2 regions of the Clostridium sp. CM037 genome follow, and region 2 is predicted to be linked to the other one. Evidence: predicted binding sites of a transcription regulator. Region 2 holds the regulator's gene; the other holds the start of a gene.
What was found. Region 2 encodes NrdR, which represses ribonucleotide reductase genes. Its sites were predicted from a motif close to CACNANATNTNGTG; they were not measured.
Positions count from the first base shown of each region.

Region 1 (16,467 bases), 1.3 Mb from region 2:
TTTACTTACATTTAGTGTAGGTGTTGGTATAACTTTAGTAAGTACAGGCAAAGCAGGTGCCAATGTTAATTCTTATTTATTTGGAAGCATTCTGACTGTTACAAAAAATGATTTATACATAATGCTTGTACTTAGTATTATTTCTATAGTAACTCTACTTTCTTTATATAATCAATTATTATATATTACCTTCGATGAAGAGGGTGCTAAGGTTTCTGGTGTAAAAGTTAAGGTGATTAACTATGTTTTTGCGCTACTCGTAGGCGCTACTATTTCAGCATCGCTAAGAATACTTGGAATACTTGTTATGTCCTCTATGATAGCGTTACCTGTAGCAACATCACTGCAGCTCAATAAAGGTTTTAAGCATACCCTACTTTACTCAATAATGTTCGGATTTATTGACATAATTTTAGGACTTCTTATATCTTACTACATAAACTGTGCCCCTGGGGGAACTATAGCCCTGACTTCTGTCTTTGTCTTAGTACTTGTAATCGGCAGCAAAAAAGCATTGTCTAGAGTTTAATTGTCACCTGTGCAGCCGTTCATCATATTCGATGCTGTAATATTAAATAGCAGTCGAAAATTTAGATAAAGTAGAGGAATTTATTATGATACAAGCTATAAATTTAAGAAAATCCATAAGAAATTATAAAGATAAAAAAATATCCGGGGAACATTTGCAAGAGATTAAAACTATTATAAATGATGCTAAACCTTTGTTTGACAATATACCTATGGAAGTATTACTAATTGAAGATGGTGAAAAAATTACGGATACATTTAAAGGTCTTATTTCCAAATATACAAAAGTTAAAGCTCCACATTATTTAGCCTTTACTTCCGAAATTAAGGAAAGTCATTTAGAGAATATAGGCTTCATTGGTGAGGAAATAGTTCTTAAGTTAACAGAGCTTGGTATTGGAACTTGTTGGTTATGAAGTGCGATTAAACAGGAGTTATTTAAAACAATATTCAAAGTAAAAGACAAACAAAGTTATATAATTTTAGTTGCTTTTGGGTACCCAACTTCTCAATTAAAACCAGTTGTAAATAGAAAGAGATTTGATAAAATCAAACTAGTTACTGGTGCTTATGAAAATCAATATGAAACTATAATACAATCACTTATTGATGCCCCCTCTGCAATTAACTCTCAACCTTGGAAATTATCAATTAACAATAATAAATTTGACTTATATCTAGATAACAGAAATATTTTAACTAAAAAGATGCTTAAAGACACCAACCGTATAGATATGGGCATAGGGCTTAGTCATTTATATAATTCGGCAATTGAACTAGGCTATAAGGTCGAACTAAAGCAAAGTTATCATGACGTAGGCAACTCCCTTTATATTCTTAGTGCCATATTAAATAAATCTTAATTAATATATTGACGTTTGCAAGTTGTAAACATATAATATTCACAAGTTCACTCTATAGAAGTTATTAAGTTAAATTAAATTTTTAATAGATATTTCTTAAAATTAAAAGCAACAGTAGACAATACCCATGTCTACTGTTGCTTTTACTATTTTATAATAAACTCAATGTTCCTTAATCCATCTTATTACATCCACAATTACTTCTTCCTTGTTGGTTTCATTAAGCATCTCATGTCTTCCATTCTTATAAAGTTTATAAGTTAAATCCTTGATCCCATGTCGTTTATAAGTCTTAACCAGTTTTAGAACACCCTTTCCATTTTTTCCTACGGGATCTTTATCTCCCGAGAAAATATAAATGGGTAAATCTTTAGGAATATTTTTAATTTCCTTGTCGTCAGCTATACCCTTTAGTCCACCTAAAAAATCATAGAAAAATCCCGTTGTAAAAACCGTCCCACAGAATGGATCGTCTATATATTTATCTACTTGTTTGTTATCCCTACTTAACCAATCGAATGCTGTTCTATTTGGTTTAAAAGAATTGTTATACCTTCCAAAAGATAACCTATCTAGTTTCTTGCTTTTTGCAATTTTTCCATTTTTCTTAATCTCTCTTTTTGCTATTAGTCTTGCTATATCTATAATAATTCCCTGTTTGCCGCAGGATCCTGAAATAATTGCCCCCTTTAATCCACTTCCATATAAACAAATATATCTTTGTGTTAAGAAAGATCCCATACTATGCCCAAATAAAAATATAGGTAAATTAGGATTTTCTTCTTTAATCTTCTCATTTAGTTCATGCATATTTTCAACCATCGAATTAAATCCATCATCACCTAATTCTCCTAGTTTTCGGACTTCGCCTGCAGTTTTTCCATGCCCTCTATGGTCATTAGCATAAACAATGAACCCATCATTTGTTAGCGCACTTGCAAAATTTTCGTACCTAGCTGCTGTCTCTGCCATTCCATGAGCTATCTGAACTACCCCCTTAATTTGTACGTTCACATCAGGTAGCCATTTGTACACAAATATCTCTAAGTCACCCTTATCTTTAAACTTAAAATTTTCTACTATCATAACTTCATCCCCTATTTATATTTTGAAATGTCATTAAATCATCTCCTGGGTCGCTACAATATTAGCGACTTCAGAAGGAGATTTATACTCCCACTGAAGTTTTCTCTTTGTTATAGTATTGAACTCCCCCTTATATAAGCGGAAGGCTTTCCTTCTGAAATGTCGTTAAACACAAAAAGCCACACTAATTAATCCATTATTTAACAGATTGATTAGTGTAGCTCTCATTTTTTTTTAGCAATATTTCATATTTCACATTTACTCTCATATAAATTATATCACTAAACTATATATTTGCAAAGTAATATTATTTAAATAATTAATTAATATTGCATTAAAGTATCTTTTTTAACATATTACCATTTATTTCTCCAGGACCTCATAGTCAACCTCTATATATTTATCTTTATCGTAGAATTTCTCTGATTGCCCATAAACCCGCACTTTTGTTTCCACAGCGTTTTCTGCAATATATTGTGCAGTATTTAAAGCTACATCAATAGTTTTATCTATTACAACAGCGGTTACTGCTGCTGTTATTTTCACAGCTTTATCAATCCCTTTAGAAGCTATCGTAGCATACTCCTTAGTGTTTACGGCTAATTTTTCATTTCCTGAGATTTCCGCTATAGATGATATAACATTACCCGTTAGTTTAACACTATATCCCGCGGTATTTCCAACTAATTTTCCAAAACTATATATTATTTTTCCTGCCATCGTCATAATTATCACCATACCTATATTTATATACACTTATTATACCATATTATCAAAAAATTATTATTAGTAAACTTTTTTACAGACTTCTTTAAATCAATTTACTCTCATCTGTATAAATCTTTTAAGGTATTGTATAATGGGTAATGTTATACAATATAAAGATATAGGAGTGAAAATATATGACAAAAACTATATTTAAAGGCAGTGCAATGTTAAACCCTGTTCCCGTAGTATTAATCACCTCAAAAAATAAAGAGGGAAAAACAAATGTTTTTACAGTAGGATGGATAGGAATGGCTTGTACTAAACCACCAATGATAACTGTAGCCATAAGACCCGACAGGCTTTCTTATGAATACATAAAAGAAAGTGGTGACTTTGTAGTAAATTTACCTAATTCTAGCATGGTTCGTGAAGTTGATTATTGCGGGGTACGCTCTGGTAAGCAAATAGATAAAATTGACGAAATGAACTTCTCTATTGAAAATGGCAAGGATGTCATAGCACCTCTAATTTCTGAATGCTCAATAGCTTTAGAGTGCAAAGTTAAAAGCATTACACCTTTAGGTACCCATGATTTATTTTTAGCTGAAATTGTGAATACTCATGTAGATAATAGCTTAATAGATGCTTCTGGAAAAATTCATTTTGAAAAGGCAGATCTTATTACCTATTCTCATGGCGAGTATTTTAGTGTTAATTCTAACGCTTTAGGAAAATTTGGTTATTCAGTTCAGAAAAAAAACAATAAATCTCATTCTAAAAATAAAAAGAAAGCCTGATCGCTCAGGCTTTCTTTTATATTGATTTATTTTCACAGTTCTTATTCATTTTTAACATATCAGCTATGGCTGCTATACTGCCTAAACTTGACAATGTTTCATTTGGAAGTATAAGTTTATTAGCTGGATTTTTTGCCATTTCTTTAAGAGCCTCTATCTGTTTTAATGCTATTACTGTTTCATTTGTACCTGACTCTATAATAGCTGTATTTATTTTTCTTATTGCATCTGCTTCTGCAATTGCAATAGTCTCTATAGCACGAGCTTTACCCTCTGCTTCAAGAAGTTGAGATTCCTTCATTCCTTCTGCGTGTCTAATATTTGCTTGTTTTTCTGCCTCAGCATTTAATATTTGAGCTTGCTTATGTCCTTCAGCTTTTTCAATTAGACTTTGTTTTTCACCTTCTGCTGTAAGAATAAATGCTCTCTTATCTCTCTCTGCTCTCATTTGTTTTTCCATAGCCTGTTGAATTTCAGCCGGTGGAATTATATTTTTAATTTCTACAGATAATATTTTTATTCCATAAGCATCCGTGATTTCATCGATTATTTCAAGAAGCTTAGAATTTATTCTATCTCTTCCTGATAATACTTCATCTAAAGTCAAATCTCCCACGATATTTCTCATATTAGTTATAGTTGAGTAAACTATACCTGATTTATAATCCTCAATATTGTAGACCGCATCCCTTGAGTTAATAACCTTATAAAATATAACATTATCAATCGATATATTAACATTATCCTTAGTTATAACATTCTGTGGTTGTATGTCTAATATTTGCTGCTTAGTAGAAATCCTTCTTCTAACAAAATCTGCAAATACAATTGTTAAATGCCAGCCCGGTTCTAGTATCCTATGAAACTGACCAAATCTTTCTACTAAATACACAGATCCAGTATTAACAATCTTAATTGATGATAAAATCATAATAACTATTACGAACAATATAAACAAGCCTATAACTGTTCCTATTCCCATTACAAATTCCCCCTTATATTTTAATATAGCTTATACTTTAGTTATTAGTAATTTATTCCCTTCTATACCAATAACCTGAACCAATTCACCTTTTTTTAAAGGTTCTCCAACATTTTTTACAGTCCAATAAATCCCTTGAAACTTAATATTTGCTTTCTCATCAATATCTTTTGTTATTGTAAATTCTTTTCCAACATACCCTTCCTCCATAGTTAAAGTTTTTTTCACAGTTTTTTTTATAGTTTTCTTGACTATAGGATAACCCACAGCCATAACCACTGCACTAACTGCTACAAAAACAATTACTTGAACAATTATTGATGCACTTAGCCCAATAGCAATTATTGCCGCCATTGCACCTACAGCAAACCATATAAACATAAAACTACTAGTTGTAATATCAATAACTAATGCTGCTAATGCTACAACTATCCAAAATATCATCGGCGTCCAGTTCATGTTGTACCCCCTTACGAATATCACTTAATATTATACACTCTTCTCCCCTACGTATTACTAGCTTCTATCTTAATTATACATCTTCTGTGCATTTTATAATACAATTTTATTATGTTACCACTATAATTATATATTTTATGTTATATATATTAAACCTAATAAAGTTTAATTTTAGTGCATTATACATTCTTCTTATTGTTTTGGACTTCTTCTTTCTCATGTCTGCTCTCATTCTCTTCACAATTAAAATTGTCACAATAGCAAGGGACAGTTAACAACTATTAAAAAGGCAATAAAAAATAATGGTAAAATAATCATTAACCATCCCTACTATTCTAGCTAATATGATATAATTTCAGTAAATATTTATTATTTAAAGTCAACTTTACATATACTATATTTGAAAAACTAAAGAAAGGTCGTGAATTAGTTTGGAAACTTCTTTTATAAAGGTTTCTGTTGCTTGTCCAATTGTAAATGTAGCAGATATAGAATTTAACTTAATCAACATAAAAAACTGCATTAATCAGGCTTATGATGAGAAATCAAAATTCATAGTTTTCCCAGAACTTTGCATAACAGCTTACACATGTGCGGATTTATTTTTACAGCATCAGCTAATTGAAAAATCTGAAAAGGCAATTAGATCTCTATGTGAGTTTTCTAAAAATAAAGATATCCTAATTGCTGTAGGGTCTCCTTTATACTATAACAATTCTCTATATAATTGTGCTTATATAATATTTAACGGTAAACTTTTAGGAATAGTACCAAAAAGCTATATTCCAAATTACTCTGAGTTTTATGAAAAAAGATGGTTTACTGAAGGTCTTGGCCTCATAAGCAAAACTGTAAACCTTTCTTTTGCAAAAGGCATCCCTTTTGGGACAAATTTATTATTTACCAGTGGCAATATTAAATTTGGTTTTGAGATTTGTGAAGACCTTTGGGTAACTATTCCTCCAAGCAGCTATTTAGCTCTTCAAGGTGCAAATATAATTGCTAATCTATCTGCATCAAATGAATTAGTTAGCAAAGCTGATTATAGAAAATCCTTAGTTTCATCCCAGAGCGCAAGATGTATGTGTTCTTATTTATATGCATCCTCTGGTGTTTTTGAATCCTCTACAGATTTACTTTTCAGTGGCCATCTTTTAATTAGCGAAAATGGTTTAGTATTAAAAGAAAATAATAGATTTCAAAGAGAAAATGAAGTTGTTACTTCAATTATTGATATAGATAAATTAAACAGTGAAAGATTAAAAAATACCAGTTTTAGAAATAGTATTTCTATATGCCCTTTTGAAGCATGTGAAATTCCTTTTGAATTTGTGAGTTCAGATTTTGGCGTTTTTGATAGAAATATTGATAAGCATCCTTTCGTTCCTTCTAATTTATATAAACGTGAAATACGTTGCAAGGAAATATTTAATATTCAATCCTCAGCCCTTGCTAAAAGATTCTCTTATACTGATCTTAACAAGGCTATTATTGGGATTTCTGGTGGGCTTGATTCAACTTTAGCATTACTCGTTATAGTTAAAACCTTCGACCTGTTAAAAATACCCAGAAAAAATATTATTACTATAACTATGCCTGGTTTTGGAACTACAGATAGGACTTATATGAATGCAATAAACCTATGTAAAAATTTAGGAACAGAACCCAGAGAAATTAATATAGTAGATGCATGTCTGATGCATTTTAAAGACATAGATCATCCAGTGGAAAAACATGATATAACTTATGAAAATGTTCAAGCGAGAGAAAGAACTCAAATTCTTATGGATGTTGCAAATAAGGAAGGTGGCCTCTTAATAGGTACTGGAGATTTATCAGAACTCGCCTTAGGTTGGTGCACATATAATGGTGATCATATGTCTATGTATTCCGTAAACTGCTCAATCCCTAAGACTTTGGTGAGATATTTAGTTAAATATGTAGCAGATAAAGAAGCTTCAAAGGAAGTAACAGACATTCTTTTAGATATCCTTAACACTCCTATAAGTCCTGAACTTCTACCCAAAGATAAGAACGGTCAAATAACTCAAAAAACTGAAGACATAGTAGGACCATATGAATTACACGACTTTTTCCTTTATTATTTTATGAAGCAAGGTACTTCGCCAAGTAAAATATTATTTTTAGCTAAGGAAGCCTTCAAAGCTGATTACTGCGAAAAAGATATACGCAAATGGTTAGATAAATTTATAAAAAGATTCTTTACTCAACAATTTAAACGTTCAGCTCTGCCAGATGGTCCAAAAGTAGGAACTATAAGTGTATCCCCAAGAGGAGATCTTAGAATGCCGTCAGATGCTAGTTTTAATTCTTTCCTTTAGAGTTCTGAAAAAAGTGCATATATTTTGTGAAGTTTGTATAATAACCTTTACAAAATATGTGTACTTTTTTAATTGTAAATATCTACAATTAACCCCTAAATTTCATCAATAGTGTTTATACATTTGCCAATTTTTTTTTATAATAGTATAATTATATGGTAAATATTATAGATTAAAAGTATAGGTTCATACTTTTAAGGGCATTTCTATTGATATAATCAAAAATTTAACTATTTGAGGTGAGAAAAACGAAAAGATTACTCAATATGTTTTGGACTTTCTTTAAAATAGGAGCTTTTACCTTCGGTGGAGGTTATGCAATGATACCACTCATTGAGACTGAAGTTGTAAGTAAAAAACAATGGCTTTCAAAAGAAGATTTCATGGATATAATTGTTGTTTCCCAAACTTTTCCTGGAGCTTTAGCAGTTAATAGTAGTATATTTATTGGTTATAGAATTAACGGCCTACTTGGCGCTATCATCGGGCTTCTAGGTGTGATTTTACCTTCATTTTTCATAATATTATGCATTGCAGTTTTCTTTATGCAATTTAGAGATTATTATTATGTTGATTTAGTTTTCAAAGGCATTTCCGCTGCAGTACCAGTTCTTATACTCATAGCTGTGGTAAGCTTATCCAAATCTTTAAAGAAAAGCTATGTAAATTTTATTATAATTTTAATTTCTATGATAAGTATATTATTTTTTAATGTACACCCTGTTATAGTTATACTTTTATCTGGTTTATACGGGATTATATTTCTTGGAAAGAAGGTGAAGTAAATGTCTATTTTAATTAAAATTTACCTATCGTTCTTTAAAATAGGTGCCTTTAGCTTTGGTGGAGGCTATGCTATGCTTCCACTTATCGAAAGAGAAATTGTATCCACTAATAATTGGATTACCTTTAAAGAGTTTGTTGATATTATTGGTATATCACAAATGACTCCGGGACCTATAGCAATAAATTCAGCTACTTTTGTAGGTTATAAAGTTTCTGGAGTACTCGGTGCTATTTCTGCAACCCTAGGTGTAGTTTCATTTTCTTTTATCTTAGTTTCCATAGCTAATCACTATATTTTAAAATTTAAGGAATCCTATATAATGAAGGCCGCACTATCCGGTATGAGGCCTGCACTAATTGGCCTTATAATCTCTGTATTCTTATCCATGGGAAGGGAATCATATAAAGATATTAAAAGTATAATAATTGGAATTATAATTTTAGGAATATTATTAACTAATAAACTCCATCCAATTTTAGTAATAATAATTTCAGGAATATTAGGTATTGTATTTTATTTTTAATAAATTAAACGGTAACAACAAATACTATACACGAGGTGGTATTTATGTATTTTAACAAAACTATAGAGGAAGTTCTAAAAAAATTAGGCTCCAATCCACTAACAGGACTTTCTCAAAAAGAAACGGCCCTAAAAAGAGAAAAATTCGGACTAAATGAGTTAGAAACTAAAAAGCCTAAAACTTTAATATCTATGTTTTTTTCCCAATTAAATGATATTTTAATTTATATTTTAATTGCAGCTGCTGTAATTTCTGCCCTCCTTGGTGAAACAAGTGATGCAATTATAATTGCTATTGTAATTATTATTAATGCTACAGTCGGAATTATTCAAGAGTCAAAAGCAGAAAAGGCTCTTGATGCACTAAAAAAATTATCTACGCCTAAGGCTGTAGTTAGACGCGATGGGCAGTTAAAAGAAATTCCATCTAACGAAGTTGTACCTGGTGATATTATTATTATTGACGCTGGAAGATATGTGCCTTGCGATTTACGGCTTATTGAAACTGCAAATTTAAAAATTGAAGAATCTACACTTACAGGAGAATCCGTGCCAGTAGATAAAGATGCATCCCTAGTCTTAACTGGTGATGATATTCCACTCGGCGATCAAAAGAATATGCTCTTCATGTCAACACTTGCAACTTATGGTAGAGGTATAGGCGTTGCTGTATCTACTGGAATGAATACTCAGCTAGGTAAAATTGCTAAAATGCTAGATGAAAAAGTAGACGACCAGACCCCCTTACAAAAAAAACTGGCTGAACTTGGAAAGTACCTAGGAATAGGCGCCCTACTCATATGCGCTCTTATGTTTATAGTAGGCGTTCTTCAAAAAAGAGATCTTTTTGAAATGTTACTTACGTCTATTAGTTTAGCAGTAGCTGCGATACCTGAGGGTCTTCCTGCAATAGTCACTATAGTACTTGCTATGGGCGTTCAAAAAATGATAAAAAAGAATGCAATTGTACGTAAATTACCCGCAGTTGAAACTTTAGGTTCAGTAAATATTATATGTTCAGACAAGACAGGAACGCTAACTCAAAATAAAATGACTGTAACAAAATTCTATGCAGATGGTCTCTTAGGTAATATAGACACTTTAAACATTAATGACAATGAGCATAAGCTCTTACTTGAAAATCTTATTTTATGTAATGATGCTACGTACTCTGAGGATTCAAAAACAGGTGACCCCACTGAAATTGCTTTACTAGTAGCTGGGGTAAATTACAATATATTTAAAGACCATTTAGAAAAAACCCATAAAAGAATTGCTGAGATTCCTTTTGAATCAGATAGAAAATTAATGACTACTGTAAATAAATATGATAATGAATATTATGTAATGACAAAAGGGGCTATTGATAATCTCTTAAAACTATGTACTAAAGCCTGTATTAAAGGCAATATAATAGAAATTACTCCGGTCATAAAAAAAGAAATATTAGATGTGTCTAATAAAATGTCTGATGATGCTTTAAGAGTTCTAGGCGCAGCTTATAAAATTCTTCCAACATCTCATGTGGATATTGATTCTTTAGAAAGTGATTTAATACTTATTGGTCTGGTAGGTATGATAGATCCACCTAGACTGGAAGTTAAGGATTCTATTTCTGTGTGCACGAATTCCGGAATAAAAACTGTAATGATAACCGGCGATCACCAAAACACAGCTTTTGCTATAGCGAAAGACCTTAATATTACTAAAGATCCCCTAGCAGTTATGTCTGGCTCTGATCTTGATAAACTCTCAGATGAAGAACTGAATAGTAAAATTGATAATATAAGGGTATTCGCAAGAGTGTCTCCAGAGCATAAAGTAAAAATTATAAATGCTCTTAAATCTAAAGGAAACATTGTATCAATGACTGGTGATGGAGTAAATGACGCGCCATCGCTGAAAATGGCAGATATAGGTGTAGCCATGGGTATAACAGGTACCGATGTAGCTAAAGGTGCTGCTGATATGATATTAATAGACGATAACTTTTCAACTATCGTTTCCGCTATAAAGGAAGGAAGAAATATCTTCACGAATATCAAGAAAACTGTAGTATTTCTTATTTCCTGTAATGTTGGAGAAATTATAGCGCTATTTCTTGCAATACTTTTAGGTTGGGCATCGCCACTTAGACCTATCCATATATTGTGGGTTAACTTAATTACAGATACGCTTCCAGCTTTAGCTTTAGGTGTAGATCCTGGCGACCCCGACGTAATGAAGTATAAACCACGCAACCAAAAAGATGGTTTATTTAAAGGTTCAACATTAAGTTTACTTCTTAACGGATTGTTAATCGGTTTAGTAACTTTAGCAGCCTTTATAATAGGTGCAAAATATTATAGTGGCACAACTAATTTATTCCCACTATTCCCTAAAAACATTTCACAAGATGCTTTAAAGCATGCACGAACTATGGCATTTGTAGTACTTAGTGTTTCTCAGCTTGTTCATTCTTTAAATATGAGAAATGATAAAAAATCCATATTCCAAATAGGTTTATTTTCAAACAAATATTTAATTGCAGCTATAGTTTTAGGTATACTGCTACAAGATTTGATAATAACTATTCCACCTCTAGCAAATGCTTTTAGTGTTCATGCTTTAAGTTTAGCAGATTGGGGTATCGTTACTATTTTAGCCTTAATGCCATTACTTTTTAATGAAATTGTAAAGATATTTAAACGTAGTTCATCTAAAATATAAATAGTAAAAGGCCGATGAGTTAACTCATCAGCCTTTTACTATTATAAACATATCTAATTACTTTAATCTAGTACCTTCTTCATCTTGATGGATTATCCCATTTTTCATAAGTCCTCCTAATGCCCTTTTAAATGCGTTTTTGCTTGTTTTAAAAACTTTCTTTATATCATCTGGAGAACTTTTATCATTGTATGGCATAAAGCCATCACTTTTATCTAAGTATTCTATTATTTGTTCCTCAACTACATCTCTTTCTTCTAGTCTTGGTTTTCTTGCCGTAACGTCCATTTTGCCATCTTCATAATATTTTTTCACTCGTACACTTAATCTATCTCCTGGTATTACACTCATATAATTCTCATTTCTTAGAATAACCGCTCTATAAATATCATCAATAGCTATCATTACGGTACCATTAGTCTGGATTCCGTATACTGTTCCTTCCACTTCCTCATCAATATCATATGAATCTGTATCGTATAAATATTTATCAATAAAAGTAGTGGCCGCTATTCTTCCAGTCTTATCTAAATATATATAAAAAAGATATTTTTTGCCTGTTTCTAATTTGTAATTTTCCTCCTTAAAAGGAACTAATACGTCTCTTTCTAAACCAATTTCTACAAAACTTCCTATTGCAGTCATGTCAATTACTTTAAGGTAGGCTAAATCACCAACCTTTGCAAGAGGTTTTTTTAAAGTTGAAATTAACCTATCACTTGAGTCTCTATATACGAAGGCTTCAACTTCATCATCAATATTAAGTGCTCTACCTAAAGTGCTTTTCATTGGCAATAATATATCATCACTAGTGTTTTCAGTCTCAGCGCCCAAATAGTACCCAAATTCTGCTCGCCTAACTACTTTTAAATTATTAAATTCTCCTATGTTTATCATTTATTATCTCCTACCTTTTTTAAACTTTTGACCAATCTATATATTTGTTAAATTTATCAACATATTGTACTAAATATTTTCTGTAAACATGTATTTATATTTCTGCTCATCTGTCACCTTTTCTATTCCATTTAATATTATCATTTTTCGCACTCTATAACAATCTAAATTAAGGTATGGTCATTTATTTGTTTTGTATTATATTTCATTGAAAGCTCTACATAATGCTGAGCTGATTTTTTTAATCCTTCCTTTTCTTCTGTAGTTAATTCGCGAATGACCTTTGCGGGCACTCCCATACAAAGAACCCCTGAGGGTATTTTCTTTCCTTGAGTAACTAAGCTACCAGCGCCGATTATAGTATACTCCCCTATTTCCGCTCCATTTAGTATAGTACTTCCCATTCCAATTAAAGTATAACTTGAAATTTTACAACCATGTATTATGGCATTATGTCCTATAGTTACATACTCTCCAATATTAACCGAAAATTCATCATCATTATGTACTGTACAATTGTCTTGAATATTTGTATAAGAACCTATAGACATGGAATTCATATCGCCTCTTAATACAGCTCCAAACCAAATACTACTGTACTCTCCTATAGACACATTTCCTATAACATCTGCACTGTAAGCAATATAAGAATGTTTATGTACATTAGGTATTTTTCCATCAAATTGATGTATCATAATTTCATCATCACCTCTTCCAAAATAATAAATACGTAGGTTTATTATGCATAATAATAAATATTTAGATTTATTATTATTTTACATAATAATAAATATTTAGGTTTATTATTTTACATAATAATAAATATTCAGGTTTATTATTTTACATAATAATAAATATTTAGGTTTATTATTTTACATAATAATAAATATTTAGGTTTATTATTTTACATAATAATAAATATTTAGGTTTATTATTTTACATAATAATAAATATTTAGGTTTATTATTTTACATAATAATAAATATTCAGGTTTATTATTTTACATAATAATAAATATGTATTTATTATACTACTATATTATATAAATTTGCCGTTTATTCGTCATATTTCTGGTTAATATTTAATGTTGATTTTTATTTGATTCTATTATATAATACCATCTGTAGTTATAATTCTTTTTCTACTTACTACATATGGTGTTATACTAATATAACACCTAATAATTAAACTAAATAATCAAGAAAATCTTTTAGTGTAGTAATATCAACCATACAGAAGTATGTTTTACATAATTTAGACTTAATCTTAATTATCATGCAACTAATAGGAGGTGAATATACTAGCTTTTTAAGCTAGTATTAATTATGGCGGAGATAAAAAATTTAATCAAACGATTTTATACAAAGGAATTAGAAAAAGATAAAACTATTACTGTTTTTGATTTATTCAAATGGAAAAAGGTAAATGTTTTTTTAAAAGACCATAAAACAAATAAAGTGCTTTTAGATATGAAGGCTTTAGAATTTCCAGAGCATTACTCTCAAAATTCTTGCGATATTATTGCTTCAAAATATTTCAGAAAATCTGGTGTTAATAATAAGCGAGGTTATGAGGATAGTATGAAAATGGTAGCTCATAGACTTGTTAATTTTTGGTGTGAATCCTTGACTGATGAGACTATTATTAAATCTCAAGAGGAAAAAAGCATTATTTATGATGAATTAATATATGCATTTTTGAATCAAATGTTTGCACCAAACTCTCCTCAATGGTTTAATACGGGCCTTAACCTATCCTATGGTATAAAAGGCGAATCCTTAGATAATTTTTATTACGATGAAAAAGAAAAAATGATAGTTAAAAGCGAAGATGCTTATACAAGGACTCAAGCTTCAGCTTGTTTCATTCTATCAATCCAAGATAAACTACTTGGCAATCATTCAATCTCTGAGCAGTATGTAACAGAGACTAAATTATTTAAAGGTGGCTCTGGCACCGGAACTAACTTCTCATCCATAAGAGGTATAGGTGAGAGATTATCTAGTGGTGGAGTTTCATCAGGTCTTATGAGTTTTTTAAGAGGACTTGACAGAAATGCTGGAGCTATAAAATCTGGTGGAACTACAAGGCGTGCTGCTAAGATGCTATGCCTTGATATCAATCACCCTGAAATAATGGAGTTTATGACTTGGAAAGCTAAAGAAGAAGATAAAGTACGCGCTCTTACTAAAATGGGTTATGATGGTAGCTTTGAAGGAGAGGCTTATGAGACTGTATCTGGCCAAAATGGAAACAACTCCATAAGATTCTCAGATGAATTTATGATGAAAGTTGATACCTTATCGAAAAATCCTAATCAGACTATTACTCTTAAAGGGAGATGTGATTCCACAGTTGATGCAGACATAAGTGTTAAGACGCTATGGGATACCTTTAATACCGCTGCTTGGCAATGTGCTGATCCAGCGCCTCAATTTGATGACACCTTTAATGCATGGCATACTTGCCCCGGTGGAGAAGATGGAGTAGTTAATGCTAAACATAATAGAATTAATTCGACTAATCCTTGTGGAGAATATGCTTTTTTAGATGATACCTCTTGTAATTTAGCTTCTATTAATATTTATAAATTTTATGATGCTTTGACTAAAAAATTTGATGTAGATGGATATGTCCATCTAATAGGACTTACTCAATTAGTCCTTGAATCCTCCATTCATTGGGGCCAGTTTCCAACTGAAGATATAGCAAGGAAAAGTTATTTATTTAGAACCACAGGTCTTGGGCTTTCAAATTTAGCTTCTTTATTTATGGTAATGGGCTATGCCTATGACTCAGAAGATGCTAGAAATATAGCTGCAGCACTAAGTGGAATAATGACTGCACAGGCTTATTATGTATCATCCCTACTTTCAAAAGAACTAGCTCCTTTTGAAAAATATGAAATCAACAAAAAACATATGCAAGTAGTTATAAGGAATCATGCAAGAGCTGCTGGAGCTCTAAATAGTAACTATGAACATTTGAATTATGATCCTATAAAAGTTAACCATGATATTTTAAGTAATGATTCCCTAAGCAATATAAGTGAAACCTTAAAAAACTGTTGGTCAAAGGTACTAAGCAGTGGCGAAAAATATGGTTTTAGAAATGCTCAAGTTACAGTTCTAGCTCCTACTGGCACTATTTCTTTTGCAATGGATTGTGGTGCAACCTCAGTTGAACCATATTTCAGCCATTTTATTTATAAAAAATTATCTGGTGGTGGATTTATGACCATCGTAAACCCCGTAATTAAAGACTCATTGGATAACCTTGGATATTCCGAAAGTGAAACAAATGATATTCTTGATTATATTCTAAGAAAAGAAAAGGTTGATGAAAACGGCTTTGAATATGAAAAAATCATTGATGGAAAAATTGAGGGTGCTCCACATTTAAAGGTAGAACATTTGCCTATATTCGATACAGCAAACAAATGCGGTAGCGGAAAAAGATATATTTCATTTATGGGACATGTTCTCATGATGGCGGCAATAACCCCAATGATATCAGGTTCTATATCAAAGACTGTAAATCTACCTAAAAATGCTACCATAGAAGACTTTAAAGAAGTAATATTAAATTCTTGGAAGCTAGGCGTGAAAGGTATCTCCTTATATAGAGATGGTTCAAAAGCAAGTCAACCTTTAAACACTACTTTATCTGTTGACAAAGAACTGTTACTTGAGGATTTATCATACGAGGCTCTTTTAAAGAAAGCAAAGTCATTACAAGAAACTTCAAACCACTCCACAAGAGAAAAGCCAATTGGAATACGTTATGG
Region 1 is NZ_CM143650.1:3,457,140-3,473,606, forward strand. It holds gene ACWJKP_RS16595 (metal ABC transporter permease) at 1-529, shown strand, start outside; partial or broken gene ACWJKP_RS16600 (nitroreductase family protein) at 615-1,391, shown strand; gene ACWJKP_RS16605 (alpha/beta hydrolase) at 1,554-2,477, opposite strand; gene ACWJKP_RS16610 (hypothetical protein) at 2,841-3,197, opposite strand; gene ACWJKP_RS16615 (flavin reductase family protein) at 3,380-3,982, shown strand; gene ACWJKP_RS16620 (SPFH domain-containing protein) at 3,999-4,964, opposite strand; gene ACWJKP_RS16625 (NfeD family protein) at 4,995-5,423, opposite strand; gene ACWJKP_RS16630 (NAD(+) synthase) at 5,855-7,765, shown strand; gene ACWJKP_RS16635 (chromate transporter) at 8,032-8,550, shown strand; gene ACWJKP_RS16640 (chromate transporter) at 8,551-9,075, shown strand; gene ACWJKP_RS16645 (cation-translocating P-type ATPase) at 9,120-11,783, shown strand; gene ACWJKP_RS16650 (CvfB family protein) at 11,841-12,680, opposite strand; gene ACWJKP_RS16655 (gamma carbonic anhydrase family protein) at 12,845-13,375, opposite strand; gene ACWJKP_RS16660 (vitamin B12-dependent ribonucleotide reductase) at 14,006-16,467, shown strand, end outside.
Region 1: a site for NrdR is predicted at 13,827-13,840, ahead of ACWJKP_RS16660 (vitamin B12-dependent ribonucleotide reductase). Genes of this name have one in related genera too.

Region 2 (16,467 bases):
TTGTAGACATTTTCTACAATTTTATTAATATTAATTTTTTCATTTTTAACTTCCTTTTGTTGTTCTATATGTGAAAGTGTTAAAATATCTGTACTTAATCTAGTTAATCTTTCAGCTTCTTCATTGATTATATTTAAAAATTTTTCCTTTGTGTCAGCATCATCAACATATTTTAGAGTTTCTGCAAACCCTTTAATAGAGGTTAAAGGCGTTTTAAGCTCATGAGAAACATTAGCAACAAATTGTGTTCTCATATTTTCCAATTTTTTCACTTCTGTAATATCTTGAACAACTGCCACAGTGCCTATATGTTCGCTTCTGTTAATTATATCTGTAGTTTTTATTCTAAGTTCTCTTTCTTGTGGCCAAACTATCTTTATTTCCTTATAATCATTATCACTTTGGTGGAAGATATTTTCTAATTCAAAATCCCTTATATTATCCAGAAGATTCTGCCCTATAATATCTTTAGTGATTCCAAATGTTTTTTTAGCATATGGATTAATCATTATCACTTTATTTTTTCTATCTACAGCAATGACTCCACTATCCATACTTTGCAAAATAGCCTCAAGCCTGTTTTGCTTATCGGTAACTTCATTCAATGTAGACTCTAGTTTATCCGCCATCTCATTAAAATTCTTAGCTAGTTGTCCTATTTCACCATCTGATAATACTCTAGCTCTTCTATGAAATTCGCCCTTACTAATTCTTGAAGTAATAAAAATCAAGTCGGTAATTGGTTTTACTATAATATATGATAGTTTTAGAGAAAACCAAATTGACATTATTGCTGAAAAAATTATGGCTAAGATGTAAAGCTTAAAATATTTACTGCCTAATCCATTTACAATTTCAAGAGGCATAGAGCTTCTAATAATAAACCCATCACCAAAAGTGGTTGCAAAATACATCATATTCCGATCAGTGGATTTACTATATCTCACTGTAAATCCACTGCCGCTTTTTCTTGCGTCTTTTATTTCTTGCCTATCATTATGATCATCCATAGTTTCCCCGCTTATATTTGAATCATAAATAACTTTACCATTCTTATCAACATAGGTAACTCTTAGCTGCGAACTTTCTAAGTTCTCCATAAAAAATTTCTGAGGGTCTCTTAAATTATTACTTTGCAATAATCTAATAATCATATTGTTATTAATTTGAAGCTTCCCTTTTAGATTTTGCTGATATTCATAATTAAAAATAGACGTGAATAATGCAGTTACTACCACAAATATAAAAATCACAGTGCTTAACAAATATATAAGTAATTTTTTTTTCATAATTACTCTCCAAAATTAAATCTATATCCTATGCCCCTAATAGTCTGGATATACATTGGATTTTTATCATCTTCTTCAATTTTTTGCCTTAAATGTCTTATGTGAACGTCAACAGTTCTTGTTTCTCCTAAGTATTCATAACCCCATATTTTATCTAATAAAAAGTCTCTAGTCATAACTCTTCCTTTATTCTTTATCAAAATTTCCAATAGTTCGAATTCCTTTAATGTCAAATCAATTTTGATTTCACCTTTAATAACCTCGTGCTTACCAAAATCAATAGTCAAATTTCCAACACTAAAAGACTTTTCAGCTACTTGCATATTGGTTCTTCTAAGCATGGCTTTGATTCTTGCTACTAGCTCCCTTACTGAGAATGGCTTTGTAATATAATCGTCTGCCCCTAACTCTAGCCCTATTATTTTATCTATTTCTTCTGCTTTTGCTGTTATCATTATTATTGACATATTCGACATAGATGAATCTTTTCTAATTTCCTTACAAACATCTAGGCCATCCATTCCAGGTAACATTAAATCTAGTAACATCAATTGCGGCAATTGTTCTTTAGCAAGTTTTATAGCATCTATACCATTATTAGCACACATAACTTTATAACCATTCTTCTCCAAATTAAATTTAATTAACTCTTGTATATGTTCCTCATCATCCACCACTAATATTTTTTCTTCAGCCATGTTAATCCCTCCATATTTCAGCGTTAGTTTATTGTTTTAAATAAACAATAATACATTTTCTTTTGTTTATTATTACTAGCCTTAATATTACTCTAAATATCCTCACTAGTAAACTGTTCTATTACTTACCTGATAGTTTCATATCATCAGCCTCTAATATATTTAGCTGCTACGTCATAATTTTCTCGTAGTTTTTCAAAAAAAAAATTATAAAAAAAATGCCTAAGGGCATTTTCAGGTTGTTTACAAACCCAGTATAATTTTTTTATTATACTGGGCTTTTTACATGCAATTATGCGATAGCATTTTGAGTTATGGATAAATTTAAAATAACAACTATCTTCTTAGTTAGAAAATCAAAAAACAGTAAAGATAGCAGGCTAGCTATCTTTTTCATATTCTGCACTGCTGCTGTAAGCAGACACTGCTCTTGCACATTTTCTAATCCACGCATATGGCAATAGCGAAGCCCATGCAGTTGTTTTGAATCTGCGAAGCTTCGCTCTATAGTTTCTTTTCTTCTTCTATATATATTTCTGCCTTTATCTGTTCTGGTGAACTTTACAACATCTTCTTTATACGTTTCCCAAACATGTCTTCTAATAGTTTTAAACTTGCTTTTTGCAGAAAAGCATTGAGCTCTGTTTGGACATATGTCGCAATATTTTGCATTACCAACATATTCTTTATATCCTTCTCTTGTTGTTGTTTTATAATGTAAAGCCCTTAAGTCAGGGCATACGTAAATGTCCTGCTCTTTAACATATTGGAATTTATTTTTTGTGTACATTCCTTTTGTATGTGGAGACCTACGGTATCCCATTACAGATTTTAATTCCCTCTCATATAGTTTTTTACATATAAGATTTGTAGCATAACCAGCATCTGCACCAACATATTTTGTATTAAAATTAAACTTTTTTATTTGCACATCTAATCTATCGATATAAGGATCAACATCATTTATGTTTCCAGGAGTAACATACACATCAGTAATTATATTATGTCTGCTATCGACAGTTCTGTGATCTAAATATGAGAAGCCTTCCGGCTTGCCATCTCTCATCATATATCCACTGTCAGGGTCGGTTGTGCTAACTTTAGTTTCTTTTATTTTGGTAACAGGTTCTTTTTCTTTTAAAGGTTTTTTACCATGGTTTATTCTATCTTCTTCTACTGCTTTATTAAGTTCAGCTATATATTCTTTCGGCGTTTTTTCAACTTCAATTTTCACAAGCTTTCGCTTATTAGCATTTGCTTTTAGGTGTGTAGAATCTGTGTAAAGTATTTTACCGGTTACCATCTTAAGATTTATAGCCTTAAATACTACTTTGTCAAATATTTTTTGAAACACATCTGTACCTTTAAACCGTCTACGTCTATTTTGGCTAATTGTTGAATGATCTGGAATAGGATCAGTAAGACTTAGTCCTAGAAACCATCTATAAGCCACATTTACTTCAATGTCCTTTACAAGTTGTCGTTCAGATTTTATTCCAAATAAGTACCCAATAAACAGCATTTTAAAAAGTATAATAGGATCTACGCCAGGTCTTCCATTATCTAAGCAGTAATATTTTTTAGTCAGTTCTCTTATAAAAGAGAAATCCATGTATTTATCTATATTTCTCAGAATATGGTCTTTAGGAACTAAATCTTCTAAATACACCATTTCTAGTTTTTGTTGTGTGAAGTTCTTTTCATTAATCATAATAATGCCCTCCGAATTATAAAGTTTGTATACTATATATATTCGACATTGATGTCCTAAAATCCTTTTTGAATATGAAAAAAACACTCCAATTTTAAATTAGGGTGTTTTACATTTTATGTTTGTCAACGGTCTGAAAATGCCTAAGGGCATTTTCATTCCTTAGACATTAATTTCCTTATCTCTTCCATGAATGTATTAATATCTTTGAATTGCCTATAAACTGAAGCAAACCTCACATAAGATACCTCATCTACATTTTTTAATATGCTCATAATGATTTCTCCTATATAATCTGATTTCACTTCTGTAAGCATTTCATTGTTTAACTGTTTTTCTACTTCATCACAAATAGCTTCTATTTGTTTTCTTGACACCGGCCTCTTTTGGCATGCCTTCATAAGGCCATTTAATATTTTCGTTCTGTCAAAATATTCTCTATTAGAATCCTTCTTTATTACTAAAATAGGTACATCTTCCACTTTTTCATATGTAGTATATCTCTTAAAACAACTTAGGCACTCTCTTCTTCTTCTAGTTGCAATATTCTCATCTGTTGATCTAGAATCAACTACTTTACTTTCTTCACAGCTGCAATATGGACATTTCAATGGCCTTCACGTCCTTTTCATAGTATAGTTAGCAAATATACTAACATTATACACTTTTTCCTATTCGTTTTCTATATTTACATCACTACCATCTACAAGAATAACATCTACCCCAATTTTCTTTACTTTTTCCCAAGGTATCTCAACACTATTATTTTTATTGAACCAAGATGACTTTTGGGTTGGCATTAGGATTGAAATAATTCTATAGTCTTCACAATCAACTTTTAAATCTTTGATATATCCCATTTTTGAGCCTGAACTTATATCTATAATTTCCATCTGTCTTAAATTATTTATTGCAAACATTAAACTTTCCATTTTGTTCACCCCCAATAAGTTTTCATAAACCCTTTTTTTAAACCAGCTAGTCACTACTCTAGTCTATTTTTAGAGGCCTAGCACTTTATATTATTTATATTCATAAGTTATTAAAAATATTATTTATAATTAGAACATTTCTTTATTTGTTTCATTTTGCTTAATATTTAATCTTCAAATAATAACTTTTAAAATCGGTTTCTAAAATAAAATTATAAAAAGGGTCCTACTTGCGGCCCCTATACCATTTTATTTATTTCTTTTTGTAATCTTTTTATTATTCTTTTTTCAAGCCTTGAGATATAAGATTGTGATATTCCAAGTATATCAGCCACTTCTTTTTGTGTTTTTTCTATGGTTCCATTTAAGCCAAATCTTAATTGAACAATTTCTTTTTCTCTTGAATTTAAACGTTGCATAGCAAGCCAAAGCAATTGTTTATCTACATCTTCTTCAATAATATTATAAACCACATCGTTGTCCGTTCCAATAATGTCTGAGAGCAGCAATTCATTACCGTCCCAATCAACATTTAGAGGCTCATAAAGAGAAATTTCTGTTTTAATTTTACTATTTCGCCTAAGATACATTAAAATTTCATTCTCTATACATCTTGAAGCATATGTAGCTAGCTTAATGTTCTTTTCAGGATCAAAAGTATTAACTGCTTTTATAAGCCCTATGGTTCCTACAGAAATTAAATCTTCAACATTTAAGCCTGTATTCTCAAACTTCCTTGCTATATATACTACCAGTCTTAAATTTCTTTCAATTAAGGTAGCTCTCACCTGCTTATCACCTGTATCTAATTTAACCACTAACTCATACTCTTCATCCTTAGTTAAAGGAGGTGGCAATGCATCGTTCCCTCCTATATAAAACAAATTGTTTGAAAATATTTTGAATTTAGCAAATAACTTGTTTAACATCACTTTAAAATTGAACATAATTTCCTCCCCATCTATATTATTAGCACATAGCGATCATTTCCTATTAAATCATCTAACTTAGTATCCCTCTAGACATAAGAGCGTTATAGTCATTATCTTTGCTTAATTTATACTCACAAAATGCTATAATTACATCTCTTGTTTCAACATTCTTTTTATCAATATGAATATTAATATACTGTGGTTTAAACCCTATAAGCCTTCCATTAGTGCCATTCACTACATTATAAGGAATAAAGTAAGTGTTGTTTCTTTCTAACAAAATTTCGCTTAAAATATCCCGTTCAACAATTAATACTGGTAAGTTGGTAGCAGGTTCACGAAGCTCATTTCCAGTATCTAAAAATGCCTTAATAGTTTTTTTATAGCTTTTATTTATTATATCAACAGTGTATATAAGTGTTGATATTTTTTTTCTATCTCCAATAAAAATCATGATCCTGTATATCAATATATAAATTATCATTACTGAAAGCATTAATTTTTCGTAAGGAAAATTTATTATGATTATATCAAATGACATATTTTTACTATTGTTCATTTGTATAAATAAACACATTCCAGCTAAAAGTATTGAATATAATATAAATATTAAAGAAGCCTTAATATTGAATAAAATGTTTTTTTCTCTAAAAACAATTAAAATCATCGCGACTGGTACTAATATTTTAAAAGGTAAATATGTCAAGTATCTAAGCTTTGGATAGACTACTGTTAATACATATAAGCTGCCTATAAAACTTGAAAGACACATCCATATAAGATTTACTCTTTTTTTTAATGTTTGAACTGTAATATGCAATATGAATAGATTAACTATAAAATTCACTAATATAAGGACATCTATATATACTATCACTTGCTCTTCCTCCTTTAAAATTATTATATAACTTATGCAATCAAAATTTTGTCATTTTTTACAATATTTTTTTATTTTTATTCTTCTATAAATCACCATTTTTTTCCATATTGTGTTAGGAAATACAAAGTAAAAAAAAGGACCATTCCTTATTAATTCACCACGTTAACTAGCCCCTCTAAAACGACTTAAGTTAACTCAGTGAATTTGCATAGAGATTATGTCCTATTAGCAATTAAAATTGCCCTAAACGCAAATAAAGTGCCAAAAGGCACTTTACTATTTATTACTTGCTTTGTCTTCTTAAAAAAGCTGGAATTTCTAAATCAGAATCTCCATACTCTTTAGTATATGCAACTTCTTCAATAGGATTAACTGGTTCTTTTACTTTAGGCTTTGGGACAGTTTTATTTTGCACAACTTTGTCACTTTCAAAACCAGTTGCAATAACTGTTATTCTTATTTCATCTTTTAGGTCTTCATCTATAACTGCACCAAATATAATATTAGCGTCTGGGTCAGCTGCACCTTGTACAATTTCCGCAGCCTCATTTATTTCAAGTAAACCTAAGTCCATTCCACCAGTAATATTTAAAAGTACACCTGTAGCACCGACTATAGAAGTTTCTAGTAACGGACTTGAAATAGCTTGTTTTGCTGCCTCTTGAGATCTATTATCACCAGAGGCTCTACCAACACCCATATGTGCAAGACCTTTAGCAAGCATAATTGTTCTCACATCTGCAAAATCTAAATTTACAAGACCGGGTATAGTAATCAAATCAGATATACCTTGTATACCTTGTCTTAAAACATCATCTGCCATTTTGAAAGAGTCCATCAATGTAGTTTTTTTATCTACCATTGTTAATAATCTTTCATTTGGAATTGTTACTAAAGTATCAACTACTTCTTTAAGCGTTTTTATTCCGATTTCAGCATTAATCATTCTTTTTCTGCCTTCAAAAGGGAATGGTTTTGTTACAACTCCTACAGTAAGTATTCCCATGGATTTAGCGATTTCTGCAACTACAGGTGCAGCTCCAGTACCTGTACCGCCTCCCATACCTGCAGTAATAAATACCATATCCGCTCCTTTTATTGCTTGAGAAATTTCTTCTTTACTTTCTTCTGCTGCTTTCATACCTATTTCTGGATTAGCGCCTGCTCCTAGCCCCTTAGTTAACTTATCACCAATTTGAATTTTTTGAACTGCATGAGAAAGAATTAAAGCTTGTTTATCCGTATTTATCGCTATAAACTCCACGTTTTTGAGTCCCTCTATAATCATTCTGTTTATAGCATTGTTTCCTCCGCCTCCACACCCAATTACTTTAATTTGAGCAAATTCTTGAACATCAACATCAAAATCTAGCACAACACTACCTCCTCTTTAGAAAAAATCTGCAAAAAAACCTTTTATTTTTGATGCAAATCCATTTTCTACTTTTATATTTTTGTTTTTTGACCATTTGTTATCATATGAATGTTCATCTGATTCTTCCAATGAACTATTACTAGTTTTAATATTATTAACAGCTTGAAGCACTATACCTACTGCTGTAACATATATAGGGCTAGCTGCTCCTACATACTCTGGTGAACCTATTCTCACTGACTTATCGAGTATAACTTTACTGAGTTCATTAGTGCCTCTTAATAAAGCTATACCTCCACCAACTATTACTACTCCAGAAGTTTCATTATAAAATCCACTATTTACTAGGTTTCTTTTAATTAAATGTAATAACTCATCTACTCTAGCATAAATTATATCAACTAATAAATTATTATCAATTTCCATTAAATTATCATAAGAATCTTTGACTCTAATTTTCTCAACGTTTTCTCCTTTTTCTTTAATTAAGCTTCCATATTTAAGCTTTAATCTTTCACCTTCGCTAAAAGGAACTTTAAGACAAACCGAGATATCGTTGGTTATGTTATCTCCACCTAATTGAATAATAGAAGTATGTTTTAATTTTCCACTCTTGTAAATAGAAATATCAATAGTTTGTGCTCCAACATCAACTAGTGCTATTCCCATGTCCTTTTCTTCTTTTCGTAATACAGCCTCTGATATAGCTGATGGTTGAAGTACTATCCCATTAACTTTAATTCCAGCTCGCTTCACACTTTTTAATAAATTACTAACTACTGTGGATTGTGCCATGACTACTTGTCCTTCAACTTCTAGCCTTATACCACTCATTCCTCTAGGGTCTTTGATATTATCATATCCATCAACAATATATTGTTCGGGCTCAACACCTACTATTTCTTTATCGGGCGGAACTGAGATGAGTTTAGCTGCCTCAATTACCCTGTCCACGTCGCTCTGCTTTATTTCTCTGTCTTCAGAAGATATCGCAATCATACCTGTATTTCTTACTAGTTCACAAATTCCTCCAGGTAAAGATATATACCCTTCATTGATTTGTGTATCTGTCATACGCTCTAATTGTGTAATACATTTTTTTATAGCTTCCGCTGTACTATCAATATCTATTACAACTGATTTATTTAAACCACTACATACAACTGATGTAATGCCTATAATCTGAAGTTTTCCATTACTACTGATTTTACCAACTGATCCACATATTTTTGATGATCCTAAATCAATCCCTACTATTTGTTCATTCATTAAGTTTATCCCCCCTCATAAGAGAAACCTTAAGTGTATATATTCAACAAAAAGATAAATTTTCCTCTTAATTTAAATGATTTTTTTAAATATTTATTATAAATTTAAATATAATCAAAATTAATTTCATTTTATTGTATATTTGCAGATATATATAACCTTAATTTCAAATTAGTAAATACATTATATTATGATGTTAAAAAGCTAACTTGTCCTTCTAGACTAATTATAATAGCAAAATATAGAAAAAGCAATATCATATCGTTAAGTAAATCAACCAAATAGTATATAAATTGGTTAATTTTACATTAAATTAAAAATAAAGCTGAAAGCTATAATTTATCTATGCTTTTAGCTTGTTTTTTAATTATTTACTAAAGCGATAGCATTCTTACAATCATTTCATTGTCAACTGAGTAATTAATTGCTTCCTCTTTAGATATAACACCTTTTTTATATAACTCTGCAATTGACATATCCATAGTTTTCATACCATATTTCCCGCCAGTTTGAACACAAGATTGTAATTGATGTGTCTTGCCTTCGCGGATAAGATTTTGAATTGCTGGAGTTGATATCACTACCTCAAGCGCTGCTACTCTCCCTCTTCCACTTATCTTAGGTATTAATTGTTGAGAAACTATTCCCTGCATTACCGCTGATAATTGAACTTTAATTTGTTGCTGCTGATATGGAGGAAATACATCAACTATTCTATCTACTGTTTTTGCTGCACCTATAGTATGTAAAGTAGAGAAAACCAAATGTCCAGTTTCAGCTGCAGTAATAGCAATAGAAATCGTTTCAAGATCTCGCATTTCACCTACTAATATAACATCTGGATCCTCTCTAAGAATAGCCCTTAATGCATTTTTATAATTTTTACTGTCTTTTCCGATTTCTCTTTGATTAATAATGGATTTGTTATGTTTGTGTAAATATTCAATAGGGTCCTCGAGTGTTATAATATTACATGCTCTAGTAGAATTAATTTCATTAACCATAGCAGCGAGAGTTGTACTTTTACCACTACCTGTAGGCCCTGTCACTAAAACTAGCCCTCTTTGTTTTGTGGTAAGAACCCTAACAACCTCTGGAAGCTCAAGCTGTTTAATAGTAGGTATTTTTAATGCAACTACTCTAATAGCTATAGTATCGCTTCCCCTATGTTTATAAACATTAACCCTAAATCTTCCAAGTCCGTAAATAAAGTAAGACGTATCGATTTCTCCATTTTGACAATATTTTTCATAAGAATTTTCTAAAATTTCTCTTGAGTATTTTTCAGTGTCTGCTGGAGTTAATTTATCTTTTCCTGTTTGTATTAAATTACCATCGACTCTAATGATTGGCACTGAGTCCACTGTAAGGTGCAAATCTGATGCATTTTGTTCTGTTGTCTTTTTTAGTAATTCACTAAGAGGTATCATTATTGGTCCTCCTGTTCTTTTAATGAAGCTTCCAAATATATATGCCAAATTGAGTTCTAAATTTTAGAATCTTCTTGTCACTTAAAATTTTTGCTCCATTTTCATCACCTAACTGCAGAAATTTTATTTTCTCAGATAAATAATTTAAATACATTCTTTCCCGAAATATTTTGTATCTTTAATGAAAATCGTTAAGATGCTTTATTTGACTAACGGTGTACATTTTATAATTATACCATAGTTGTTACAATTTATTAGAACTATTCAACCTATTTTTACTAGTACTATTTAATTCCTTATTAAGCTTCTTTAATGCCCTCTTTTCAATTCTAGAAACATAGGACCTTGAAATCCCTAAGATCAATGCAATTTCTCTTTGAGTTCTAGGGTTACCATCAAGTAATCCATATCGCATTTGAATTATTGTTTTTTCTCTATCCATTAAAGCTACGTTTATCTTATTATAAAGCTTTTTAATTTGTATTTTACTTTCTACTATATCAATAATAGAATCTTCATCGCTGCTTAACACATCCATAAGTGATATCTCATTACCCTCTTTATCAATACCAATAGGGTCTTGCAGGTAAACCTCCCCTTTTGTTTTCTTATTATTGCGAATAAGCATAAGTATCTCGTTTTCTATGCACCTTGCAGCATAGGTGGCAAGCCTTGTTCCCTTACCTATATCAAAGGAATCAATGGCTTTAATAAGACCTACAGTTCCAATAGAAATCAGGTCATCTACATCCTTTCCTGGATAGGAATATTTTTTTACTATATGTGCAACTAGTCTTAGATTTCGTTCAACTAATACACCTTTAGCTAGTAACTCGCCGTCCTTTAACTTTTTTAAATAGGATTTCTCCTCTTCTTCACTTAATGGTTGAGGGAATGAACTACTTCCAGTTATATAAGCCGTCAAAAGTGTAACATTTCCAATCATATCTAATAAACAATTTATGAAAAACACAGATGTTCCTCCTAATAGAGCTTATAATATAATATGATTTATTTTACTAAAAGTGCCTGTACATGGAAATTTATTTTATTATTTTATATATTTCTTTAGCTAATAACATTCCTTCCGAAATCTTTAATGCAGCCTCACAGGAGATGTTTTAATGGCGTTAACTACTTTTTTAAATATCGGAGCCGCTGTACCTCCACCTTCTTCATCTGCTACACCTTTTACATTACTCATCTCAATATTATTTACATATACAACCATGGAATAATTTTTCCCGTTTAAATTGAAAAAGCCAACAAACCATCCATCGGAACACTTCTGACTTTCTTTTTTCCCATTTACTAATTTATTTACATAGTATGTAGTAGTGCCCGTTTTCCCACCTATATCCATGCCTTTAATTGAAGCCTGGGTTCCTGTGCCTTTGTTTACTACATCCATCATATGAAGTTTCACAGCTTCTGCAGTTTCTCTTTTTAATATGGTCGTATTTTTAGGGGTAATTTCCCCTAGAATTTTATTATCGTCATTTACGTATGCATCTATTATGCTTGGCTGAACATACACTCCATTATTTATAATAGTATTAGGAATACTCATGGCTTCTAGCGGCGTTATTCTAACATTCTGACCAATAGCTGTTTGACTTGTATCACCATCCGTAGGGTGTAATAAATCCGCCATGTCAAACTTACCACTGGCCTCTTGATGAATATTTAATACTTTATGTAACATCCCTTGTTTTTCTGCATAATCATATATATTTTTAAAACCTATTTTCCAACCTAGTTGAGCAAATATGTTATTAGAAGATTTGGCTAGCGCCTCTGCAACTGTAAATGTTTCTCCCTTAAAAGGCTCTTCTAGAAATATTTTAGGACTTACTGTATATTTTTTATAGTTATCTATTTTGTTCGTGTCTAAACCAGCTTCATCCACAATAACTTTAAAAATCGATCCCGGCAAAGCTCCATTAGTACTTGGATATCCTAAGTTCGCATTATAAGCGTTATCATCCTTTTGTACCATCGCCCTTATCTTTCCATTATTGCTCTCCATTACTACAACACCAATTTGACTATACTTTTTGTAGATTCCCTCATGAATAACAGCGCAGGCTTTATCTTGGATTTCTTTATCTAATGTAAGTCTTACATTAACATTGTTTTTAGGATTAATAATTTTGCCCGCAGCTATTTCGCCATTAACCCCTTTAGCAAATCTAATTTTTGTATAATCATTATTTTTAGTTTTATTGTATATTTCCATTTCCAAAGAATCAGTACCTTTGAATACATAATCACTAACGACTTTTTTAGATACAGGATCAACGTGTTCTTTATTGTATTTCGGGTCTATCAATACATTTTCAATTTTCCAATTCCTATCCTTGATCACTTCATTAGCTACATAGGTATAAAATCCTTTTACTTTTTTAATATCTTTAAGTTTATTATAAGTCACTTCATCAATTTTATATCTTATTTTCTCTCCATTACCATTACCTTTTATTTTTTCTAAATCATAGCCTTTATCATAGTTTCTTAAAGTAATAGTTAATGCTTGCATGTCATATTTGCTAGTATATTCATTAAATCTCAAATAATCGACAGGATCAATAATCGCATAGTAACTCACAGCATAATTCAAAAGATCTCGCCCATTACAGTCAGTTAAACTATATAGCGACCCATATTGTTCATCTATTGTATATTGTGAATTAAACATAGTTTTCAAGGGTTCAGATTTAAAATACATGTAATTCATGATTCTCCAAATTAAAAAACAAAATAATACCGTAAACACACCCATTACCGTCCAAGTTCTTTTTTTAATTTCACTTCTTTGATTTGAGTAACCAAAGATATTATTTCTACTACTCATAAAAAAACACCTCACCTAGGCTAATTCTCGCCTAGATTGAGATGTTTTATACTTCAAATATGTTATTTTTTCTTTTGCTGTTTCTGCAGTATTTGGCTTATATTAGCTGTAATTATATCTATAGCTACCTTATTATGTCCGCCTTCAGGTATAATAATGTCAGCGTGTCTTTTGGTAGGTTCAATAAATTGTTCGTGCATTGGTTTAACAACATTTAAATATTGATTTATAACAGAATCTGTTGTTCTACCTCTCTCGGTAATATCTCTTGTAAGTCTTCGTATAAACCTAACATCTGCATCTGTGTCTACATATATTTTAATATCCAGCATGTCACGAAGAACCTTTTCCTGGAGTACAAGAATTCCTTCAAATATAATAATTTCCTTTGGCTGCACGGAAACTGTTTCTTCTATTCTATTATGCATTTCAAAATTATATATAGGCTTTTCAATAACCTTTCCTTCTAAAAGAAGATTTAGGTGTCTCACTAATAGTGAAGTATCAAAAGCATCCGGATGATCATAATTTGTTTTTATTCTTTCTTCAAAAGAAAGATTACTCTGATCCTTATAATAAGAATCTTGTGCAATCATTGTAATACATGTCTCATCAAAATGTTTATAAATTTCTCTCGCTATAGTGCTTTTTCCTGAACCCGTTCCTCCGGTTATCCCTATTAAAACCGGGCGATACATTATTCTTTCTCCTTAGATTTGATAAGTATATCATTCTCATGTAGTCTTTCTTTAACATTTACAGTGAATAACATCTGGGCACTTGGTGCAGCAGCTATGCTTTCGCCCTTAGAATTTCTCATATCATTAAGCACAATTAAAACATTATCTCCTACAGGCCTTAATACTTCAACAGTATCACCCTGGAATACTTTATTCCTTTGTTCCACTAATGCAATATTATTTTCCGAATGGTATTCGCGTACAATTCCAACTATATCGTAATCTCTAATATATGAAGAGGATTCATGTATCTGTTTATTGGGATCTCCAAAGTAGAACCCAGTATAATATTGTCTGTGACTCGGTTTCAAGAGGTTATCCATCCATTTTTTTTGAAATTTATAATTTACTGAATCCTTCATATATGTATCCAAAGCTTCTCTATAGGATTTACATACAGAAGCAACATAATATGAGCTTTTCATTCTTCCTTCTATTTTAAATGACGTTATCCCTGATTCTACAAGTTCCGGTATATGTTCTATCATGCATAAGTCCTTTGAATTCATTATGTAAGTGCCTTTATCATCTTCTATTATAGGAAAGTACTCACCATCTCTTTTTTCTTCCGTTAAGAAATATTTATATCTACATGGCTGGGCGCATTGTCCACGATTTGCATCTCTTCCCGTCATATAATTTGACATAAGACATCTTCCCGAATAGGCCATACACATAGATCCATGGACAAAAGCTTCAAGTTCACAAGTATCCGGCAACTTTGCTCTAATTTCTTTAATTTCACCTAGAGACAATTCTCTTGCAAGAACAATTCTTTTGACCCCTTGCTTATGCCAAAAAATAGCTGATTTGTAGTTTACATTGTTAGATTGGGTACTCAAATGAATTTCTAAATTTGGTACAACTTCTCTAGCCGTCATAATAATTCCTGGGTCAGAAACGATAATAGCATCTGCACCTAGTTCATATATTTCTTTTAGATAACCTTCTAGGCCTTCTAAATCGTCATTATGAGGAAATACATTTAATGTAACATATACTCTTTTACCTTTGGAATGTGCAAAGTCTATACCTTCTTTTAATTGAACATTGCTAAAATTATCCGCAAAAGCTCTTAAATTCAATTTACTTCCGCCTAAATAAACTGCGTCTGCTCCAAAATTTATAGCTGCTTTTAATTTCTCCAAATTACCTGCCGGTGCTAATATTTCTGGTTTCATTAGTTTCATGCCTCCTTACTTCCCCCTGCAAACTTTCTTACTGTAACTGAGATACCATCACCCATTGGTATTACAGAAGTTACAAGGTTATCATTATTAGATACTAGTTCTAAATAGCTTTTCATACGTTTTATTATAGTGATTTTTCTACGTGTTGCGAGTTCTTTCGATGCAACCATTCCTCGAAAAAGTACATTATCAGCAATAAGAACTCCCTCTCTTTTTAAGAGTCTCAAGCAGTGAGGAAGAAAATGATTATAGTGACCTTTACCTGCATCCATAAAAATCATATCATATTCATCTTGGAGACTTTCTAAAATCTCTAAACAATCTCCTTTTAGAACAGTAATTTTATTCTGCATTCCGTATTTTATTATATTCGCATTTGCAATTTCTATCATTCTTTCATCTCTTTCAATAGTCGTAATTTCACTTAACCCACCGGAAGTTAAATTCATTAAAATAGAAGAATATCCTATAGCCGTGCCCAGCTCTAAAATTTTTTTAGGTCTATTTATAGTTATCATTAATTCCAAAAATTTAGCAGTTTCTTTTTGAACTATAGGGACTCTATTCTCGAGAGCAAATTTCTCTAGCTCATCTAAAATACCAACATTACTTGGAATGAGATCTCTTAAATATTGTTCCATATAATCATATGTTATCCCACTCATTTAATTTCCTCCAAAATTCATTAATGCACATAAAAACAAATAACAAGTCAACGATATAATTATACTGACTTGTTATTTATTCTCATGTGACTAACACTAACTAAAATCCTTGTGTTACATCTTTGACCTTTAAAAATTCATTATAGTCATCTGTAAAAAAATGCTTTCCATCATTACTTAAAACAAAGTATAAATAATTTGTTTTAGTAGGAGATAAGGCTGCTTTAATAGATTCTTTTCCTGGGTTACATATTGGACCTACAGGAAGTCCTGTCACCTTGTAGGTATTATAAGGTGACTTAACCTCTAAATCTTTATTGTATAATTTTTCCTTATGTTTACCTAAAGAATATAAAACAGTTGCACAAGATTGTAACTTCATGTCTTTTTTTAGCCTATTATAAAAAACTGATGCCACTTTAGCTTTTTCATTTTTATCACTAGTTTCTCTTTCAACAATTGATGCCATTATTATTATATCATCTAATTTCTTCATCTCTAT
Region 2 is NZ_CM143650.1:2,161,929-2,178,395, reverse strand. It holds gene pnpS (two-component system histidine kinase PnpS) at 1-1,289, opposite strand, end outside; gene ACWJKP_RS10620 (response regulator) at 1,292-1,987, opposite strand; gene ACWJKP_RS10615 (IS1182 family transposase) at 2,280-3,698, opposite strand; gene nrdR (transcriptional regulator NrdR) at 3,854-4,309, opposite strand; gene ACWJKP_RS10605 (YlmC/YmxH family sporulation protein) at 4,370-4,630, opposite strand; gene sigE (RNA polymerase sporulation sigma factor SigE) at 4,870-5,577, opposite strand; gene spoIIGA (sigma-E processing peptidase SpoIIGA) at 5,633-6,439, opposite strand; gene ftsZ (cell division protein FtsZ) at 6,726-7,817, opposite strand; gene ftsA (cell division protein FtsA) at 7,833-9,086, opposite strand; gene ACWJKP_RS10580 (type IV pilus twitching motility protein PilT) at 9,461-10,516, opposite strand; gene sigK (RNA polymerase sporulation sigma factor SigK) at 10,761-11,489, opposite strand; gene ACWJKP_RS10570 (penicillin-binding transpeptidase domain-containing protein) at 11,613-13,370, opposite strand; gene udk (uridine kinase) at 13,433-14,068, opposite strand; gene ACWJKP_RS10560 (peptidase U32 family protein) at 14,068-15,300, opposite strand; gene ACWJKP_RS10555 (O-methyltransferase) at 15,297-15,965, opposite strand; gene mltG (endolytic transglycosylase MltG) at 16,066-16,467, opposite strand, start outside.